Regions from separate parts of the Streptomyces sp. NRRL F-5650 genome, predicted to be linked through region 3. Evidence: riboswitches for the same ligand, from Rfam matches in the RefSeq annotation. Region 3 holds a riboswitch; each other region holds the start of a gene.
What was found. A riboswitch is a leader RNA that binds a small molecule or an ion and turns the genes downstream of it on or off. The one in region 3 is predicted to bind cyclic di-AMP.

Region 1 (5,258 bases), on a different contig from region 3:
ATCCCCGAGCAGTTCCTCGCGCACGCCAAACGCGCCGAGGTGCTCGCGGACATCGGCCTCACCCCGGTCGACGTCGCCGGCCGGATCAGCGCGAGCCTCGCCCTCGCCGAACCGGCCGGGGAACCGGCGGCAGAACAGTCCGGCGACGGACGGAACGTCATGTCAGCGCAAGGAGACAACTGAATGACCAAGGAGTTCGACCTCGCCGCGCTCTTGGCCGAGCGCGGGGCCGAGCGGTACGAGCTGCACGCCAGGCACCTCAACCACCAACTGCCGCGCATGCTGCGCACCATCGGCTTCGACAAGGTCTACGAGCGGGCCGAGGGCGCGCACTTCTGGGACGCGGACGGCAACGACTACCTGGACATGCTCGCCGGGTTCGCGGTCATGGGCCTGGGCCGCCACCACCCCGTCGTCCGCAAGGCGCTGCACGACGTCCTCGACGCCTCCCTCGCCGACCTCACCCGTTTCGACTGCCCGCCGCTGCCCGGCCTGCTGGCGGAGAAACTGCTCTCCTACAGCCCCCACCTGGACCGCGTCTTCTTCGGCAACAGCGGCACCGAGGCCGTCGAGACCGCGCTGAAGTTCGCCCGCTACGCCACGGGCAGACGGCGGATCCTGTACTGCACGCACGCCTTCCACGGACTGACCACCGGCTCGCTCTCCGTCAACGGCGAGGACGGCTTCCGCAAGGGCTTCGCCCCGCTGCTGCCCGACACCGCCGTCCCCCTGGGCGACCTGGAGGCCCTGGCGCGGGAGCTGAAGAAGGGCGACGTGGCCGCGCTGATCGTGGAGCCGGTCCAGGGCAAGGGCGTGCACGAGGCCCCGCCCGGCTATCTGCGGGCCGCGCAGGAACTGCTGCACCGGCACAAGGCGCTGCTGATCGCCGACGAGGTGCAGACGGGGCTCGGCCGCACCGGGAAGTTCTACGCCTACCAGCACGACGACGGCGTCGAACCCGACCTGGTCTGTGTCGCCAAGGCACTGTCCGGCGGGTACGTGCCGGTGGGGGCCACCCTGGGCAAGGACTGGATCTTCCAGAAGGTGTACTCCTCGATGGACCGGGTCCAGGTCCACTCGGCGAGCTTCGGGTCCAACGCCCAGGCCATGGCCGCCGGGCTCGCCGTACTGTCGGTGATGGAGAACGAGGAGATCGTGGCGAACGCCGCCGCGGTGGGAGAACGGCTGAAGTCCCGCCTGGCCGCACTGGTGGACCGCTACGAACTGCTCGCCGACGTCCGGGGCCGGGGACTGATGATCGGCATCGAGTTCGGCCGGCCCAGCTCCCTGAAGCTGCGCAGCCGCTGGACCATGCTGCAGGCCGCGCGGAAGGGGCTGTTCGCGCAGATGGTGGTCGTGCCGCTGCTGCAACGGCACCGGATCCTGACCCAGGTGTCCGGCGACCACCTGGAGGTGATCAAGCTGATCCCGCCGCTGATCATCGACACCGACGACGCCGACCGGTTCGTCGACGCCTTCACGGAGGTGATGGAGGACGCGCACCACGGCGGTGGCCTGATGTGGGACTTCGGGAAGACCCTGGTCAAGCAGGCGGTGGCCAACCGCTGAGCGTGCTGCACACTCCTTTCCGCGGGGCTTTTGCCTCTGAGGCAAGGAATTTGCCCGTCGGGCAAATCTCGGGCTGAATGGAGGCATGAGCTCCTCCGAGACCGGCCCCGCCGAGGGCGCGGTCGCCGCCGTCGCGCCCCAACTGCGTGAACTGCGGCGGCGGGCCGCCCTCACCCTCGAGGCCGCGGCCCGCGCCGCGGGGCTGTCGCCCGCCCACCTCTCCCGTCTGGAGACCGGGCAGCGCCAGCCCTCGCTGCCGATGCTGCTCGCCCTCGCCCGCGTCTACGGTACGACCGTCGCCGGGCTGCTGGGCGAGACGGCCGCCGACCGGGACGCCGTCGTGCGCGCCGCGGACATGGAACCCACCGCCGCGGGCGGCTGGACGTACTACCGGGCGGGCGCGCCGGGCCGTGGCATGCAGGCCCTGCGGGTCCAGGTGCCCCACGGCTCCCAGGGCGACGTCGTGCGGGTGCACCCCGGGGAGGAGTGGCTCCACGTCCTGCGTGGGCGGCTGCGGCTGCGCCTCGGAGACACCGAGCACCGGCTCACCGCCGGGGACGGCGCCCACTTCGACTCCATGACCCCGCACCGGATCGCGGCCCAGGACCCCGACGGGGTCGAGCTGCTCTTCGTCCACACCCTGCTGCAGAGCCCGACGGCCGCGCTGTGCCTCGGCCCGACCCCTGGAGAGACGCCATGAGTGCCATCGAGGACAAGTTCCCGCGCGCCCTGTGGGTGCGGCTGGTCATCTACATCGCCCTGGGGCACGTCTTCGGCGGCTTCCTCTACCTGCTGTTCGAGGTGGGCGCCAAGTAACGCCCCGTCCGCGGGCGGGCGGCTCAGTCCACCATGCGCTCGCGCAGGCGCTCCCGGGTCCCGGGAGTGAGCCGCAGCCCTTGCTCCAGGTAGGCGTCGACGCCGCCCCAGGTCTCCTCGATCGTCTCGAAGGCCGCCGCCAGGTACTCGGCGCGCGCGTCGAAGAGGGGGCTGAGCAGCTCCATGACCTCGGGGGAGTAGGCGGAGGCGGCGGAGCTGCTGCGGTGCACCTTGTAGCGGCGGTGCGTGGCGTTGGACTTCAGGTAGTCCTCGACGATCGCGTCGCGCTCGACGCCCAGGGCGAGGAGGGTGACCGCGATCGACAGGCCCGCGCGGTCCTTGCCGGCCGCGCAGTGCATCAGCGCGGGCACGCTGTCCTCGGCGAGCGCGTGCAGGATCCGGGAGTGCTCCGCGGTGCGCTCGGTGACGATCGAACGGTAGGAGGCGATCATCCGGCGGGCGCCCTTGCCGTCGCCGAGGATCCCGTGCAGTTGGCCGAGGTCTCCGTCCCGGACCATCTTCCAGAACTCGGCCCCGTCCGCCGGGTCGCTCAGCGGAAGGTTCACATTGCGCACGCCGGGCAGCTCGACGTCCGGGCCCTCCAGCTTCTGGTCGGCCGCGTTGCGGAAGTCGAAGATCGTGTGCAGGCCCAGCGAGGCCAGGAACGCGGCGTCCTCACCGGTGGCGTGCGCCAGGTGCCCGCTGCGGAACAGCACCCCCTGCCGTACCCGCCGGCCGTCCACGGTCGGCAGTCCGCCCACGTCCCGGAAGTTGCGCACACCGCTCAGCTCGGGTTCGGTCGACGGGACCTGCTGCGTCACGGGGGCTCCTCCCACTCCGTTCCGCCGTCGCTGCTCGCCGGCGGGTGCCACTCGACGATACGGCATGACCAGTACGGGAAAGCAGCTCCGAGTGGGGCATTCCGGGCCGGTAAGCGTCGTCTGTCCGAATTGGTGTCTTGGTGGTAACTGGCCCTGAAATGGCGAAGGGTGGGCAAGAGGTGCGTGAGCAGCGTCATATCCGTGACCGTGCGTTGTCCGTCATGTTCACGTAATTGGGCCGCTTCCCAAGGGAATTCAGGGAAAGCGGTGCGGCGGAAATCGACGCAGTGTTACCGCGTTTTTCCGTAAAGGATCAATGGAAACGCCCGGTGCGCGAACCTCTCGCTTGTTTCCGCGCGTCCCGGTCCCTTACGTTCACCACCGATCCGGACGGACGCCTAATCCTGCCGCCGACCGGAGCCCGTATTCATCCACCACCCGTACACGGCAGGAGCGGGGGACCCACAGGTAGAACTGCCTGTTCCGGTTCCCGGAACGGCTTGGGGTAAAGCCGCGTTCCGGCGCGGCCGGGCATCTCCAGCCCGCACCCGACAGCTCACCTCGCAGGCGCCGGAGAGGAATTCGCCATGCCCGCGAAGGGTAAGCACCGCCGTACCAGGGCCCTGCGCCTGACCCGCACCATCGCCGTCGCCGGAACCGGCGGCGCCGCGCTCGCGCTGCCGCTGCTGGGTGCCGCCGCCGCCAACGCCGCTCCCGCGCACTCCGTTTCCGGGCAGTCCGCGCAGTCCGTTCCGGCGTCGGCCGAGAAGGCCGCCGCGAACGGCTCCGGCAAGAACTCGGATTCCCGGACGTACACCGTGAAGAGCGGTGACTACCTTTCGAAGATCGCCGACGAGCAGCACGTCGACGGCGGCTGGAAGAAGCTCTACGCGGACAACCGCGAGGCCGTCGGGTCCGACCCGTCGCTGATCCACCCCGGGCTCAAGCTCTCGATCGCCGGCAAGGCGGCCAAGTCGTCGGCGCCGTCCTCCGCGCCGTCGCAGAAGACCGCCGAGAAGCCCGCCAAGAAGCCCGCCGAGAAGACCGCCGCCGAGAAGCCGGCGGACGCCGCGACGACCTCCTCCTCCCGGTCCTCGGACACCGGCACCCAGTCCGCGGGCACCACCAGCGGCTACACCTCCCCCGTCGCGGGCGGCACCGTCGGCACCCCGTACCACCAGTCCGGCAGCATGTGGTCCAGCGGCTACCACACCGGCACCGACTTCGTCGTCCCGACCGGCACCTCGCTCAAGGCCGTCGGCGCGGGCACCGTCGTCTCGGCCGGCTGGGGCGGCGCGTACGGCAACCAGGTCGTCATCAAGCTCGCCGACGGCCACTACGCCCAGTACGCCCACCTCTCCTCGCTCTCCGTCTCCGCCGGCCAGTCGGTGACGGCGGGCCAGCAGGTCGGGCTCTCGGGTGCCACCGGCAACGTGACCGGCCCGCACCTGCACTTCGAGATCCGCACCACGCCGGACTACGGCTCGGACATCGACCCGATCGCGTTCCTGCGCTCGCACGGCGTCTCCGTCTGACGACCGGTTCCGCGCGGTCGCCGCGCCCCGAAGGCCGGACCCCGATCCCCGGGTCCGGCCTTCGGCGCACCCGCTGTGCGGCGGACCCGCCCTCCGCCGTATTCCGGAATTGACGAACACTTTAGGAGTGGCTTATCTCACCGCCCGTCAACCCTTTCCTACGGTCGCGTAGGTCACATTCCAAGGTGAATCATGGGCCGACGTGGCAGACGATTCGAAGAGTGACAGCAGAGCAGTGATCGGGTCGTACGTGGCGGTGGGGGACAGCTTCACCGAGGGCGTCGGCGACCCCGGCCCCGACGGCGCGTTCGTCGGCTGGGCCGACCGACTGGCCGTCCTGCTCGCCGACCGGCGCCCCGAGGGCGACTTCACGTACACGAACCTCGCCGTGCGCGGCAGGCTCCTCGACCAGATCGTGGCGGAACAGGTCCCGCGGGTCGAGGCCCTCGCGCCGGACCTGGTCTCGTTCGCGGCGGGCGGCAACGACATCATCCGGCCCGGCACCGACCCCGACGAG
Region 2 (5,258 bases), on a different contig from region 3:
GACGTGCGCGGCGGGCACGGTGACGACGGCGAGGTCCACGGAGCCGTCGATGTCGCGCACGGAGCGGCACGCCGGTACCCCGTCCAGTTCTTTCTGGTCCTCGGGGAAGGCCCTGTTCACGGCGTACAGGCGGCCGGTGTAGCCGGCGTCCCGGACGTTGCCGAGGATGCTGCGGCCGACGCCGCCCGGCGCGCGGCCGGTGCCGACGACCGCGACCGAGCCGGGCTGCAGCAGCCGCTGGACGGAACGGGCCTCCGCGCGGTGCTCGCGGGCGTACTGCACGGCGAGCGAGCGGTCGGTGGGTTCGAGGCCGAATTCCAGGCGGACCACGCCGTCCTCGAAGCTCCGCTTCTGGGTGTACCCGGCATCCATGAAGACTTTGATCATCTTGGTGTTGGCGGGCAGCACCTCGGCGGCGAAGCGGCGGATGCCGCGCTCGCGGGCGACGGCGGCGATGTGCTCCAGGAGTGCGGAGGCGACGCCGCGCCCCTGGTGGGCGTCCTGGACGAGGAAGGCGACCTCGGCCTCGTCGGCCGGGGCGGCGGCGGGTGTTCCGCCGGGGCCGATCCGGTCGTAGCGTACGGTGGCGATGAACTCGCCGCCGATGGTGGCCGCGAGTCCCACCCGGTCCACAAAGTCGTGGTGCGTGAAGCGGTGGACGTCCTTGGCGGACAGGCGAGGGTACGGCGCGAAGAAGCGGTAGTACTTCGACTCGTCGGAGACCTGCTCGTAGAAGCTGACCAGGCGCTCGGCGTCATCAACGGTGATGGGGCGGATGCGCGCGGTGCCGCCGTCGCGCAGCACCACGTCGGCTTCCCAGTGGGCGGGGTACTCGTGCCGGTCCGACGAGGTCTGCATGGGGCCCAGACTACGGCTCGCGTACGACAACGGCGCGGGGCAGTCTGTGGACAACGGAAGACCGGACCGAGGCCGCGGTCCGGGCATCGCACGGGACGGCGTACGCGGTCGTCCCGGGCCCGCTTCACAATGTGGGAAACTGGTCTAGACAAGACTGGTCTAGACAACCTGACCGCTCTGAACACCTGAAGGGCAGCATCACATGGCTGAGCGCCGCGTCAACGTCGGCTGGGCCGAGGGTCTCCACGCCCGCCCCGCCTCCATCTTCGTCCGAGCCGCCACGGCCACAGGCGTCCCGGTGACGATCGCCAAGGCCGACGGGTCCCCCGTCAACGCGGCCTCCATGCTGGCCGTCCTCGGTCTCGGCGCCCAGGGCGGCGAGGAGATCGTCCTCGCCTCCGACGCCGAGGGTGCCGAGGCCGCCCTGGACCGGCTGGCGAAGCTGGTCGCCGAGGGGCTCGAGGAGCTTCCCGAGACCGTCTGAGCGTGACGGACAGCAGCACGAAAGGCCCGCCGGAACCACCGGACGGGCCTTTCTTCTTTTCCCTTCCGACCGAAAGAAAAGCAGCCCGGAACAGCCCTGAATTCCCCGGCCCTTTTCTACGGCACTCGTGTTACTTCGGGAGACCCGCCGTGTTTACGCGGTGTTGCGCATTCCTCACGCGCTCCGTCCGCCCGCCACCGGAGGCGAATCGCAGCCGGTACGCCGACGCCGACCGTTCGGTGTGCAGCGTCATGAGCGCCCGCGCCCGTTCACTGTCGCCCCGGGCCACCGCGTCGACGATCGCGCCGTACTCCGCCCAGTACTTCACCGGCCCGGCCGGGACGTCCTGGACGTACATCCAGGCGATCTTGTGGCGCAGCTGGGTCAGCAGCGCCGCCAGGGAAGGGCTGCCGGCCGACCGGGCGAGGGTCTCGTGGAACCAGCCGCCCAGCGGTCGCAGGTCCTCGCCGGTGCCGTGCCTGGCCCGTTCCTGCCCCAGCCGGACCAGGCCGCGCAGCACCCTGAGGTGGGCCTCGGTGCGCCGCCGGGCGGCCCGCGAGGCGGCGAGCGGCTCCAGGAGCGCTCGGGTCTCCAGCAGGTCGGCGGCCTCCTGCTCGGTGGGCTCCGCGACGCAGGCGCCCGCGTGCCGCCGGGTCACCACGAAGCCCTCCGCCTCCAGCGTGCGCAGGGCCTCACGCACGGGGACGCGCGAGACGCCGTAACGGCGGGCGAGGATCTCCTCGGTGAGCCGGCTGCCGCGACCGTGGACGCCGGCGACTATGTCGTCCCGGATCGCCGTGCACACAGAATGCGCCGGAATACGCATGACCGACCTCCGTCTGGATCCCTGAAACGTCGACGATGGACGCATGTCCAGTGACTCTAGGCCAATCAAGCGAATAGGAATGCGAAAAGCCCCGACTCCAGGAGCCGGGGCTTTTCGAATGCGGCCGTCAGACGCTCACGCCGTGGGAGCGGAGATAGGCGACGGGGTCCATGTCCGAGCCGTACTCGGGGCTGGTACGGGCCTCGAAGTGCAGGTGGGGTCCGGTGACGTTGCCGGTGGCGCCGGAGAGGCCGATCTGCTGGCCCGGCTCGACCGACTGGCCGACCGAGACGCCGATGGAGGACAGGTGCCCGTACTGCGTGTACGTACCGTCGTGCATCCTGATCACGACCTGGTTGCCGTACGACCCGCCCCAGCCGGCCTCCACCACGGTGCCGACGCCGACCGCGTGCACGGACGTGCCGCTGGAGGCGTGGAAGTCGATGCCGGTGTGGCTGCCCGAGGACCACAGGGAGCTGCCGGCCTGGTACGCGGTGGAGACGTAGGAGGCGGTGATCGGCGCGACGAAGGTGTTCAGGCGTTTGCGTTCCGCCTCCCGCGCGGCGCGCTCCTTGGCCTCGCGCGCCTCCTTGGCCGCCTCGGCCGCCCGCTCGCGGGCCGCTTCCCTGGCCGCCTCACGGGCGGCGGCGTCCACGGCCGCCTGCTTCTGGGCGACGGCCTGGGCATCGACCTCGTCGGCTATGGAGTCGCCGATGGTGACGACCGGAGTGAGTCCGCTCTGCTCCACCTCGGGCTCGGCGGCGAGCGCCGGAGCGGCGAGGGTGCCGACGACGCCGGTGGTGGCGAGGGCCGCGACTCCCGCGGCGCGGGCGGTGGTGCGGTGCGCCCGGCTGGGGCGGCGGTGCTTCCCGGTGGCGCGCGTGAACGCCATGTAGAGGCTTGTCCTTTCCTTCCCTCTCGCCTACCGGGTTAGCTGACGGGTTCGGAGGTGGAAGGTCTCCTACGGACCCCCTCGCTGCGCGCGGGCGTCCGATTCACCCCAGGGACTGCGGTGGGTCCCCGGCTCCCCTGGCTCGCGCCGTACGGGGACTCGGCGATGACTGTCCGGTGCCGCGGGTGCGGCGCACTGCCTGACGAACAGCCCGGACGACGCTAAACGCGGCTGCGTTCAATCCTCAAACGCAACAGGCTTTTTGTAGCGCACGCCACAGGGCAGACGGGCAACCACTCCCCCAATCCGGACAAACGGCGGCCCTGGTGACACTCCGGTCACAGGGCCGCCGCGCGCGCGTGCCCGCTACTCGGCCGCCACCACGGTGACTTCACCGATGCCGAGGGCCTCGACGGGCTCCTTGATCTGCGCCGCGTCGCCCACGAGGACCGTCACGAGGCGGTCCACCGGGAAGGCGTTCACGACCGCCGCCGTGGCCTCCACGGTGCCCGTGGCGGCCAGTTGGCGGTAGAGCGTGGCCTGGAAGTCGTCGGGCAGGTGCTGCTCGACCTGGTCGGCGAGCGTGTCCGCCACGGCTGCCGCCGTCTCGTACTTGAGCGGAGCCACGCCCACCAGGTTCTGCACGGCCACGTCGCGCTCGGCGTCGGTGAGCCCCTCCGCGGCGAGCTTGCGCAGCACGGTCCACAGGTCCTCCAGGGCGGGACCGGTGTTGGGGGTGTCTACGGAGCCGCTGATGGCGAGCATCGCGGCGCCCGTGCCGTCCGGCGCGGACCGCAGGACCTGGCCGAACGCCCGGACGCCGTAGGTGTAGCCCTTCTCCTCGCGCAGGACGCGGTCCAGGCGCGAGGTGAGGGTGCCGCCGAGGCAGTAGGTGCCGAGGACCTGCGCGGGCCAGACGCGGTCGTGCCGGTCGGCGCCGGTGCGGCCGATCAGCAACTGCGTCTGGACGGCGCCGGGACGGTCGACGATGACGACCCGGCCCCGGTCGTCGGCGGTCACCGGGGGCACGGGGCGCGGCTCGGCGGCCGCACCGGTCCAGGCGCCCAGGGTCTCGCCGAGCAGCACGTCCAGCTCGACGCCGGTGAGGTCGCCGACGACCACGGCGGTGGCCGTGGCGGGGCGGACGTGCCGCTCGTAGAAGGCGCGTACGGCGGCCGAGTCGACCGCCGCGACCGTCTCCTCGGTGCCCTGGCGCGGGCGGGACATGCGCGAGTCGGCCGGGAACAGCTCCTTGTAGAGCTCCTTCGCGGCACGGCGGGAGGGATTGGCCAGCTCGTGCGGGATCTCGTCGAGCCGGTTGCGTACCAGCCGTTCGACCTCGCCGTCGGCGAAGGCGGGCGCCCTGAGGGCGTCGGCGAGCAGGCCGAGGCCCTTGGCGAGGCGCGAGGCGGGCACCTCCAGGCTCAGCCGGACGCCGGGGTGGTCGGCGTGCGCGTCGAGGGTGGCACCGCAGCGCTCCAGCTCGGCGGCGAACTCCTCGGCGGAGTGCTTGTCGGTGCCCTCGGAGAAGGCGCGCGCCATGATGGTGGCGACGCCGTCGAGTCCGGCCGGCTCGGCGTCCAGCGGTGCGTCCAGGAGCACCTCGACGGCGACGACCTGCTGGCCGGGGCGGTGGCACCGCAGCACGGTGAGGCCGTTGCCCAGGCTGCCGCGCTCGGGGGCGGGGAACGCCCAGGGCTTGGGCTCGCCGGCCTGCGGCTGTGCGTGGAAGTCCATGGTGGCGAGCTCGGTCACTTGGCCGCCTCCTCGTTCTCGTCGGTGGCGTCGGTCACCGGAACGGTGACGCTGGTCTCGTCGGCCTCGGTCTCGCCGGCCGGGGCGGTGGGCTCGTAGACGAGCACCGCGCGGTTGTCGGGGCGCAGGCGGGCCTTGGCGACCTCCTGGACCTCCTCCGCGGTCACCTCCAGCACCCGCTGCACGGCGGTCAGGGCGAGCTGCGGGTCGCCGAACAGGACGGCGTACCGGCACAGTTCGTCGGCGCGGCCGGCGACGGTGCCCAGGCGGTCCAGCCACTCGCGCTCCAACTGGGCCTGGGCGCGCTCCATCTCCTCGGCCGTGGGCCCCTCTTCGGCGAACCGGGCCAGCTCCTCGTCGACGGCGGCCTCGATGACCGGCACCTCGACGTCACCGGAGGTCTTCACGTCCAGCCACCCCAGGGAGGGCGCCCCGGCGAGCCG
Region 3 (5,258 bases):
GCAGGCCCTCGCCGACCCCCGGCTGTCCAAGAACCCGGCGCACCACGACGAGCCCGCGCACGCGAGGGGCAAGACCGGCATCCCGGGGGAGCGCAAGGCCGAGCTGATGACCCACCTGCTGAACATCGACCCGCCGGACCACACCCGGCTGCGGCGGCTGGTCAGCAAGGCGTTCACACCCCGCCGGGTGGCCGAGTTCGCCCCCCGGGTGCAGGAGCTGGCCGACGGCCTGATCGACGAGTTCGCGGAGACCGGCTCCGCCGACCTGATCCACGAGTTCGCCTTCCCGCTGCCCATCTACGCCATCTGCGACCTGCTGGGCGTCCCCCGGGAGGACCAGGACGACTTCCGGGACTGGGCGGGCATGATGATCCGTCACGGCGGCGGCCCGCGGGGCGGGGTGGCGCGGTCGGTGAAGAAGATGCGCGGCTACCTCGCCGACCTCATCCACCGCAAGCGCGCCGCGCTGTCGCCCGAGCCCGTCCCCGGCGAGGACCTCATCTCCGGCCTGATCCGCGCCTCGGACCACGGCGAGCACCTCACCGAGAACGAGGTCGCGGCCATGGCCTTCATCCTGTTGTTCGCGGGTTTCGAGACCACGGTCAATCTCGTCGGCAACGGCACCTACGCCCTGCTCACCCACCCCGAGCAGCGGGAGCGGCTGCAGACCTCCCTCGCCGCCGGGGAGCACGGCCTGCTGGAGACCGGCGTCGAGGAACTCCTGCGCTACGACGGCCCGGTGGAGCTGGCCACCTGGCGCTTCGCCACCCGCCCGCTGCGCATCGGCGGGCAGGAGGTCGCGGCGGGCGACCCCGTTCTCGTCGTCCTGGCCGCCGCCGACCGGGACCCGGAGCGGTTCACCGACCCGGACACCCTCGACCTCGCCCGCCGGGACAACCAGCACCTCGGGTACGGCCACGGCATCCACTACTGCCTCGGCGCCCCGCTCGCCCGGCTGGAGGGGCAGACGGCGCTGGCCACGCTCCTCACCCGGCTGCCCGACCTCCGCCTCGCCGCGGACCCGGCCGAACTCCGGTGGCGCGGCGGCCTCATCATGCGGGGTCTGCGCACGCTGCCCGTGTCGTTCACACCGTCCGCCCCGTCGGCCGGCAACGGCGGGGCGTCCACGCAAACGTGACACGCGCTCAGGTTTGTGATCTTCACGTGATCTGCGCGGCATGAACTTGTGACAAGTGATGATCTCCCTATACGTTCACGGATCAACGTGGTGTCGAGCGTCATCCGCCGCGTGGCCCCCGTCGTCTCGTGAAAGGTCCTCGCATGCTCTCCGGGAACGGTCGTCACCGTCGCCCCCGCCAGGCTCCCGCCCTGGTCGTCGCCGCCGGAGTGACCGGCTCCGCCATCGCGATCCCGCTGCTCGGCGCCACCGGCGCGCACGCGGCCGGTTCGGGGACCTGGGACCAGGTGGCCGAGTGCGAGACCGGCGGCGCCTGGAGCCAGAACAGCGGCAACGGGTACTACGGCGGTCTCCAGCTCTCCCAGGAGGCCTGGGAGAGCTACGGCGGCCTCGACTACGCCCCCAGCGCCGACGAGGCCAGCCGGTCGCAGCAGATACGCATCGCCGAGAAGATGTACGCGGACCAGGGCATCGCCGCCTGGCCGACCTGCGGGCTGCTGGCCGGCCTGGGCAACGGCTCGGGGGGCGGCGGCTCGGACGCGGCGGGTGACGGTGCGTCGGAGGGCTCGGACGCGTCGGGGAAGACGGACGGTTCCGAGTCGTCCCAGCCGTCCGAGACGCCCAAGACCACCGGAACGCCCGGGTCGTCGCAGTCGTCCGAGTCGTCCGGTTCCTCCTCCTCGGCGGACACGGAGGATCCGGCCGGCGCGAGTGAGGCTCCCGAGTCGACGTCCAAGGCGCCCTCTTCGTCCCCTTCGCCCTCTTCTTCGCCGTCGTCCGACTCTCCCTCGGCAACCCCGTCCGGGGACGCGGACTCCTCCACCAAGTCGGACACATCGGCCGAATCCCGCGCGGGCGCCCGTGCGGAACAGCCGGGCGACGGAGGCTCGTCCGGCTCCGGCCGGCACCGCGGCGACAGCGCGGACGAGGGTGCGGCGGACCCGGGGCGCGCCGACGGGTCGGCGGGGCGGCACGCCTCGCGCGACGGCGAGCCGCGTGAGTCCGGGGACGGTTCGTACACGGTCCGCTCGGGCGACAACCTCTGGGCCATCGCCGACTCCCTTGACCTCGACGGCGGGTGGCGTGCGCTCTACGCCGACAACAAGAAGGTGGTCGGCGCCGACCCGGACCACATCCTCCCCGGTCAGACGCTCACGGTCACGGGCGAATCGGACGAAAAGTAGGGGGAGTTCACGTCACGGTTAGAGGCTGTATGTCCCTTTTGGATCTCGTGAGAGATAGGTCTCAGAAGCCGTGATCGTCTTTGAAAAACCGCGGAGCGCGTGTCTACGGTCATGACCGCTCGCCACCGCGGGCCCCGACAGCCGCAACGCCGAATCCTGCCAGCGGCCGTACGGGAACAGTCGTCGCGTCAAGCGCCGCAGGCAGGAGCGGGGGACCCAAGGTAAGCGCCGCGCCGGGCAGTTGAGCCGGAGCGGCTAGGGGTGAAGCCGAGTCCCGGGAGGGACCCGGCCGGGCAACTCAACCGGCCCGAACCCGACAGCTCACCTCGCAGGCGTCGGTGAGGGGATCAACCATGCTGTTTTCCGGCAAGGGCAAGCACCGTCGTCCGTCCAAGGCCACCCGTGTCATCGCCGTCGCCGGTGTCACCGGTGCCGCCGTCGCCGCCCCGCTGATGGCGGCCGGCAACGCCTCCGCCGCCACCGCGTCCGAGTGGGACGCCGTCGCCCAGTGCGAGTCCGGCGGCAACTGGTCCATCAACACCGGCAACGGTTACTACGGCGGTCTGCAGTTCTCCGCCTCCACCTGGGCCGCCTACGGCGGTACGCAGTACGCCTCCACCGCCGACCAGGCGAGCAAGGCCCAGCAGATCCAGATCGCCGAGAAGGTGCTCGCGGGCCAGGGCAAGGGTGCCTGGCCGGTCTGCGGCACCGGCCTGTCGGGCGCCGCGTACACCGGTGGCGGCTCCCAGGACAGCGGCTCCGGCAGCTCGCAGAGCTCCCAGAGCCAGAGCAGCGGCTCCACCGCCGAGCGCTCCACCGAGCAGAAGGCGTCCCGCTCCGCCGAGCGCCCCGCCGCGCAGCAGAAGAGCGAGCCGAAGGCCGAGAAGAAGACCGTCACCACCCCGACCGGCAAGAAGGTCGAGAAGGGTGACGGCGAGTACAAGGTCGTCAAGGGCGACACCCTCAGCTCGATCGCCGACGCGCACGACGTCAAGGGCGGCTGGGCGAAGCTGTTCAAGCTGAACGACGACATCGTCGACGACGCCGACCTGATCTACCCGGGCCAGATGCTGCACCTCAAGTAAGGGGCGCGGCTCCCGCGACTCCCGCCCCGGTGCGTGTTCCCCCGTACGCACCGGGGCGGGATTTTTCGCGTCCCGTGCGCGCGGGCGCCGTCCGGTTTCCGGAAACGTCTTTGTTCCGTTCGGAAACAATTTACTCTCGGTTCTGTCCAGCGGGTGGGCGATCGGCTGGCCGATCGCCCGGAGCCGGTTAGGCTCGGTCCCGCAGAGCCGCCGCGGTCCCGCGGGACCGCGCGTCACACCGAAGCGTCACATTGAAGAAGGAGATGCTCGTGCCGTCCATCGACGTCGTCGTAGCCCGGGAAATCCTGGACTCCCGAGGCAACCCCACGGTCGAGGTCGAGGTCGGCCTCGACGACGGCAGCACCGGGCGTGCCGCCGTTCCGTCCGGCGCCTCCACCGGTGCCTTCGAGGCCATCGAACTCCGTGACGGCGACCCGGGCCGTTACCTCGGCAAGGGCGTGGAGAAGGCCGTCCTCGCCGTCATCGAGCAGATCGGCCCGGAGCTGGTCGGCTACGACGCCACCGAGCAGCGGCTGATCGACCAGGCCATGTTCGACCTGGACGCCACCGACAACAAGGGCTCGCTCGGCGCCAACGCCATCCTCGGCGTCTCCCTGGCCGTCGCCCACGCCGCCTCCGAGGCGTCGGACCTGCCGCTCTTCCGCTACCTGGGCGGCCCGAACGCGCACCTGCTGCCGGTGCCGATGATGAACATCCTGAACGGCGGCTCGCACGCCGACTCCAACGTGGACATCCAGGAGTTCATGATCGCCCCGATCGGCGCGGAGTCCTTCTCCGAGGCGCTGCGCTGGGGCGCCGAGGTCTACCACACCCTCAAGAAGGTCCTGAAGAACAAGGGCCTGGCCACCGGTCTGGGCGACGAGGGCGGCTTCGCGCCGAACCTCGGCTCCAACCGCGAGGCCCTCGACCTCATCCTGGAGGCGATCAAGGAGGCCGGCTACACCCCCGGCGAGCAGATCGCCCTGGCGCTCGACGTCGCCGCGTCCGAGTTCTACAAGGACGGCTCCTACTCCTTCGAGGGCAAGGAGCGCACCGCCGCCGAGATGACCGAGTACTACGCCGAGCTGGTCGAGGCGTACCCGCTGGTCTCCATCGAGGACCCGCTGTTCGAGGACGACTGGGACGGCTGGAACACCATCACCGCCAAGCTCGGCGACAAGGTCCAGCTCGTCGGCGACGACCTGTTCGTCACCAACCCGGAGCGCCTGGCCCGCGGCATCGAGGAGAACTCGGCCAACGCCCTGCTGGTCAAGGTCAACCAGATCGGTTCGCTGACCGAGACCCTGGACGCCGTGGAGCTGGCCCAGCGCAACGGCTTCAAGTGCATGATGTCCCACCGCTCCGGCGAGACCGAGGACGTCACCATCGCCGACCTCGCCGTCGCCACCAACTGCGGCCAGATCAAGACCGGCGCCCCGGCCCGCTCCGAGCGCGTCGCCAAGTACAACCAGCTACTGCGCATCGAGGAGATCCTCGACGACGCCGCGGTGTACGCCGGCCGCAGCGCGTTCCCGCGCTTCAAGGGCTGAGCGCCGCCGTCGTAGGCAGCGTCGTACGTACGTCCCCGTACTCGGTCCCGTACCGTGTGCGGGGACGTACGCACGTGTGGACTGAAGGCGGGGACAGGCATGGCGGTGAAGGACCGGGACCGTTTCTCCACCGCGACCAGGATCCGGATCATCGGGGAACAGACGGCGGCCCGTGTCTACCGCTCGCAGACCAGGCGCCAGGCGCGGCGCTCCCGGCTGACCGGCCGGGCCGCGCTGCTCGCGATGGTGCTGTGTTCGCTCGTCGTGGCCCTCGCCTATCCGATACGGCAGTACGTCGCCC
Region 4 (5,258 bases), on a different contig from region 3:
TCGCGAAGCTGACCTTGGTGAAGCCCACGTCGACCACGGCGGCGCCGCCGCTCGCCGGGGTCAGCGTGAACTTCAGCGGCATGCCGGTCTCGGCGTCCACGGCCACGGTGATCGCACCGACCGTGGAACCGTCCTGCTTGGGCTCCACGACGAGGCGGTAGGCGTCCCGGCCGGCCACCTGGGCGGTGCCGTGGACGGTCACGGACGTGGTGTCGTCGACCGCCTTGAGCGCCTGCTCGGCGAAGTCCTTCGGCGTGGCCGGCACGTCCTTGTCCGGCGTGCCCTTGCCCGGCCGTCCCTCGCCCGCGGGCGCGGTGGAGTGGTAGACCTCGTTGGACCGGCTGTCGTAGCCCCAGACGTCGTCGCCGTTGTGGACGAGGCTGTACTCGGCGGCGTTCTCCAGCAGGGACAGCTTCTGCCGGTCGGGGCCGTCGGCCGCGACGCGCAGCGTGTGGCTGCCGGACACCAGCTCGGTGAGCCTGGCCGAGGGGTCGGCGGCGGAACCCTTGCCGTCCCCGCCGGAGCCGGGGCCCGCGGACATGCCGGACAGCAGGCCGCTCTCCAGTCCGCCGAGGTCCGGCAGGCCCAGGTCGGTGTTGATGCGCACCGTGCCGGACATCTGCTCGACGTCCGACTTGGCGATCTTCTCGATGAGCTGCTCCGCCGTGACCTTCGGCAGATCGGGGTCCCCGGAGTCGGCGAGCGCCGGTACGAGGCCGATCGTCGCGGCCGCCACCCCCATCACCGCGACCGGGACGACGTACCGCGCGGCCTTGCGCCGTCCGGCGCGCAGCTCCTCGCCCTCCCCCGCGGTCGTGTTGTCGTCGGAATCGATCGGTGCCATGTGTGCCCTACCTCCGTCGTCGGCGGCGGCTGTCTCGCGACCTCGCACTCGTTCCCGTGAGCCGCCATTCTCACCCGAATCGGTGAGGATTGGTGTGTTCCGTGGTGTCCATCTGACCAAATCACCGCCGCGCAGGCGTCAGACCGCGGGCTCAACTCCGCCTACTCCTGCGGGATGACACGGACGGGCGACGGCTCCTCCGGCCCGTAGGGGGCGGGATACGGCACTCGGCGGACGGCACGGAGGGGGCGTGCGACGCGGGGCGGGGCGGGCGACACGATGCGGGCGGGGGCGGCGGTCACCCGGCGCGGTGCACCACCGCGTCGCACAGCTCCACCAGCGCGGCCTTCGCGTCGCACTCCCGCAGCGGGGCCAGCGCGGCGCGGGCCTCCTTGGCGTACCGGACGGTGTCCTTGCGCGCCTGCTCCAGTGCGGGGTGGGCGCGCAGCAGGCGCAGCGCCTCGGCGTGCCGGGCGTCGTCGCTCAGGTCGGAGTCGAGCAGCTCGCACAGGGCGACGTCCTCGGCGAGCCCCAGCCGGGCCGCCCGCTCGCGCAGCCGCAGTACGGGCAGGGTGGGGATGCCCTCGCGCAGGTCCGTGCCGGGCGTCTTGCCGGACTCGTCGGAGTCGGAGGCGATGTCCAGGACGTCGTCGGCGAGCTGGAAGGCGACACCGAGCCGCTCGCCGTACTGGGTGAGCACGTCGACCACCGTCTCGTCGGCGCCGGACATCATCGCGCCGAAACGGCAGGAGACCGCCACCAGCGAGCCGGTCTTGCCGCCCAGGACGTCCAGGTAGTGGTCGACCGGGTCGCGGCCGTCCTGCGGTCCCGCCGTCTCCAGGATCTGGCCGGTGACCAGCCGCTCGAACGCGAGGGCCTGGACACGGACGGCCTCGGGTCCGAGGTCGGCGAGGATCTGCGAGGCGCGGGCGAAGAGGAAGTCGCCGGTGAGGACCGCGACCGAGTTGCCCCAGCGGGTGTTCGCGCTGGGCACCCCGCGCCGCACGGCGGCCTCGTCCATCACGTCGTCGTGATACAGCGTGGCGAGGTGGGTCAGCTCCACGACCACGGCCGAGGGCACGATCCCCGGGGCGTAGGGGTCGCCGAACTGGGCCGAGAGCATCACCAGCAGCGGCCGGAACCGTTTGCCGCCGGCCCGCACCAGGTGCTGGGCGGCCTCCGTGATGAACGGCACCTCGCTTTTGGTTGCCTCAAGCAACCCTTCCTCGACAGCAACCAATCCGGCCTGGACATCGGCTTCCAGAGCCTGGTCCCGCACGCTCAGCCCGAACGGCCCGACGACGGTCACGAGGGGTCTCCTGTCTGCTGGTGTCTACTGGCGATTACCTGGTTTGTCGATAGGTCGCTGCCACCACTCAAGTCAGCGTATCCGGTCACGTTTCGATCACCGCTAGCGCCCACCGTTACAGGCCGGTCGGAATCAGATCATGAACGGTATGTTTTTGATCAGGTGATATGAGCAGATTTTGATCGATATCGCCAGACGGACGAGCCGGACCCCGGACCGGACGGACGGGACCCCGGACGGGCGGCACCCCCGGAGGGGACGAGCGGGCCGGACAGGACGAGCGGGCCGGAAGCCGCCGTCCAAGATCCCACCACTTCCCACAACGGCACGCACCCCCGGAACGTCACCCGATCGACATGCGCGCCCACACCCCGCACCACTGCCGCCGACCGGCACCCACGGGCCCACCCGCGGTCGCACTCCACACCCCACTTCCCCCTCTCCCGCGCCCGACACCCGAAGCCCTCCCGACCCGCGGCCGATTGGGGAATGATTGCGCTTAATGCCCGTTTTGCCGCGCTTGTTGAGTCCAGTGAGTTGGCTCACTCCGGCCCGCCTGCGGACAACCTCGCCGCAACCTGTGCCCTCCCTTTGCCCCACAAGCCAGTTGAGGCTTGGCAACCGCAAACGATCAAGAGCCTCAAACGGCCCAGACCAAGGTCAACTAGCACGTTGGGTGATTCCTGCACTTGTTCCGGACATGTGCTCTCGCATACGTTCCCGGCCTGTCGGGCGGACGCCGAATCCTGCCACCGCCCGTCGCACCGTCATCCACCCAACACACTCGCCGGCAGGAGCGGGGGACCCAAGGTAAGTCGCCGCACCGGTCACCACCGGGGCGGCTCGGGGTGAAGCCGTACCCGTCAGGGCGCGGCCGGGCACCTCCCCGCCCGAACCCGACAGCTCACCTCGCAGGCGTAAGGAGAGGGACACAGCATGTCTGCCAACGGTCTGAACCGTCACGCCCGCACGGGCCGCCTCGCCCGCAAGCTCGCCGTGGCCGGCACCGGTGCCGCGGTGCTCGCGCTGCCGCTCATCGGCGCCACCACCGCCTCCGCCGCCCCGGCGGCCGCCACCACCGCCGCCACGGCGACGACGACGTACCCGAACAACCTCGACGGCTGGATCCGCGAGTCGCTCGCCATCATGGCGCAGCACGGCATCCCCGGGACCTACGACGGCATCCACCGCAACATCATGCGGGAGTCCTCCGGCAACCCGTACGCCATCAACAACTGGGACATCAACGCCGTCAACGGCACCCCGTCCAAGGGCCTGCTCCAGGTGATCGACCCGACCTTCCAGGCGTACCACGTGCCCGGCACCTCCTGGGACCCGTACGACCCGGTCGCCAACATCACCGCCGCCTGCAACTACGCGGCCGACCGCTACGGCTCGATGGACAACGTCTTCAGCGCGTACTGAGCCGCGCCGCCGCGGCATCGCGGCCGGGAGACGCCGCGGCAGCGCGGCTAGGAGACACCGAAGATCCGCTCGAGGACGACGGCCACGCCGTCGTCCTCGTTCGTCGTGGTGACCTCGTCGGCCACCGCCTTGAGTTCCGGGTGGGCGTCGGCCATGGCGACGCCGTGGGCCGCCCACTGGAACATGGGAATGTCGTTGGGCATGTCTCCGAAGGCGATCGTCCGCCGCCGCTCCAGGCCGAGGTGCTCGGCGGCCAGCGCCAGACCGGTCGCCTTGGTGATGCCGCACGACTGGAGTTCGACCGTGCCGGGCCCCGACATGGTGACCGTCGCGAGGGAACCGACCACCGCGCGCGCCGTCGCCGCCAACTCGTCGTCGGTCAGCTCGGGGTGGCGCAGCAGCACCTTGCTGATCGGCGTGGACCACAGCTCCTCGCGCCGCTCGACGCGCACCGCGGGCAGAGTGGGGTGGGGCATCAGGTAGCCCGGCTCGATGAGGGTCAGCCCCCCGACGCCGTCCTGGTCGACGGCGGCGGACACCTGGCCCACCTCCGCCTCGATCTTGCCGAGCGCGGTCTCGGCCAGTTCCCGGTCCAGGGTGACGGACCACAGCATGCGGTGGGCGCCGGCGTCGTACACCTGCGCGCCCTGCCCGCAGACCGCGAGCCCCGTGCAGCCGAGGCGGTCGAGCAGGGAACGCACCCGGGGGGCCGGCCGGCCCGTCACCACCAGGTGCCGCGCACCCGCCCCGGCGACCCGCGCCAGCGCGGCCAGCGACCGGTCGGAGACGGTGTCGTCGCCGCGGAGCAGCGTGCCGTCCAGGTCGGTGGCGACTAGGGAATACGTGGTGCGGTCCATGATCAGAGAATACGGACACCGCACCCTTCGGACTCACCCGCGACCGCTTCCGAACGAGGACGTAGCGAGTGCCTTCGAACCCGGCCGCGGATGCACGCGGACGCCCGATCGTGCACACAACCTGACACATCATCGGCTGAGCCACTCCGGGCTTCCGCGCCGGTGAGCGGCGCCGCGGGGGCCCGGGCGCCGCTCACCGGCCACGCCGCGCGCCGCCTGCGGCCACGCCGGGGCGCCCCCTCCGGTCGCACTGCCCAAGACCGGTGCCTCACCCGTAACGTGGCCCGCACGACACACAGCGCGCACGGCGCACATGGCGAGCACGAAAGCGAGGCAGCACCCGATGCCCCCCTTCGATGTCCCCGAGGGCGACCCCTTCGGCCCGCACAACCTTCCGTACGGCGTGTTCTCGATCCCCGGCTCACGGGAGCGGACGGTGGGCGTCCGGCTCGGCGACCACGTCCTCGACGCGGGCGCGGCGGCCCACGCGCTCGGCTCGCCGTACGCGTCCCTGCTCGCGCGGCCCACCCTCAACCCCCTGCTGGCCGCCGGGCGCACGGCCTGGTCGGACGTGCGGCGGGCGCTGACGGCGTGGCTGACGGTGCCCTCCCACCGCGAGACCCTCGAACCCCTCTTCCACCCGCTGTCGTCGGTGACCCTGCACCTGCCCTTCGAAGTCGCCGACTACGTCGACTTCTACGCCTCCGAGAACCACGCCAGGAACGTCGGCCAGATCTTCCGCCCCGACGCCGCCGACTCCCTCACCCCGAACTGGAAACACCTCCCGATCGGCTACCACGGACGCTCCGGCACGGTCGTCGTC

Region 1: another riboswitch for cyclic di-AMP. It lies ahead of IG88_RS0122120 (M23 family metallopeptidase); the one in region 3 lies ahead of rpfA (resuscitation-promoting factor protein RpfA).
Region 2: another riboswitch for cyclic di-AMP. It lies ahead of IG88_RS0110050 (M23 family metallopeptidase); the one in region 3 lies ahead of rpfA (resuscitation-promoting factor protein RpfA).
Region 4: another riboswitch for cyclic di-AMP. It lies ahead of IG88_RS0119220 (transglycosylase SLT domain-containing protein); the one in region 3 lies ahead of rpfA (resuscitation-promoting factor protein RpfA).

The regions. Positions count from the first base shown of each region.
Region 1 covers NZ_JOGV01000026.1:39,149-44,406, forward strand. Annotated here, with positions in the region: gene dxs (1-deoxy-D-xylulose-5-phosphate synthase) at 1-183, shown strand, start outside; gene IG88_RS0122100 (aspartate aminotransferase family protein) at 184-1,569, shown strand; gene IG88_RS0122105 (helix-turn-helix domain-containing protein) at 1,655-2,269, shown strand; gene IG88_RS38865 (DUF6126 family protein) at 2,266-2,385, shown strand; gene IG88_RS0122115 (tyrosine-protein phosphatase) at 2,409-3,206, opposite strand; cyclic di-AMP (ydaO/yuaA leader) riboswitch at 3,632-3,789, shown strand; gene IG88_RS0122120 (M23 family metallopeptidase) at 3,794-4,741, shown strand; gene IG88_RS0122125 (SGNH/GDSL hydrolase family protein) at 4,977-5,258, shown strand, end outside.
Region 2 covers NZ_JOGV01000008.1:56,354-61,611, forward strand. Annotated here, with positions in the region: gene IG88_RS0110035 (bifunctional GNAT family N-acetyltransferase/acetate--CoA ligase family protein) at 1-858, opposite strand, end outside; gene IG88_RS0110040 (HPr family phosphocarrier protein) at 1,061-1,342, shown strand; gene IG88_RS0110045 (GntR family transcriptional regulator) at 1,473-2,168, opposite strand; gene IG88_RS0110050 (M23 family metallopeptidase) at 2,296-3,060, opposite strand; cyclic di-AMP (ydaO/yuaA leader) riboswitch at 3,073-3,235, opposite strand; gene IG88_RS0110055 (M16 family metallopeptidase) at 3,427-4,815, opposite strand; gene IG88_RS0110060 (M16 family metallopeptidase) at 4,812-5,258, opposite strand, start outside.
Region 3 covers NZ_JOGV01000038.1:69,479-74,736, reverse strand. Annotated here, with positions in the region: gene IG88_RS0128320 (cytochrome P450 family protein) at 1-1,138, shown strand, start outside; gene IG88_RS0128315 (transglycosylase family protein) at 1,282-2,322, shown strand; cyclic di-AMP (ydaO/yuaA leader) riboswitch at 2,506-2,672, shown strand; gene rpfA (resuscitation-promoting factor protein RpfA) at 2,676-3,407, shown strand; gene eno (phosphopyruvate hydratase) at 3,677-4,957, shown strand; gene IG88_RS0128300 (FtsB family cell division protein) at 5,057-5,258, shown strand, end outside.
Region 4 covers NZ_JOGV01000019.1:95,677-100,934, reverse strand. Annotated here, with positions in the region: gene IG88_RS0119230 (LolA family protein) at 1-844, opposite strand, end outside; gene IG88_RS0119225 (polyprenyl synthetase family protein) at 1,143-2,153, opposite strand; cyclic di-AMP (ydaO/yuaA leader) riboswitch at 2,929-3,085, shown strand; gene IG88_RS0119220 (transglycosylase SLT domain-containing protein) at 3,090-3,578, shown strand; gene IG88_RS0119215 (HAD family hydrolase) at 3,626-4,435, opposite strand; gene fahA (fumarylacetoacetase) at 4,779-5,258, shown strand, end outside.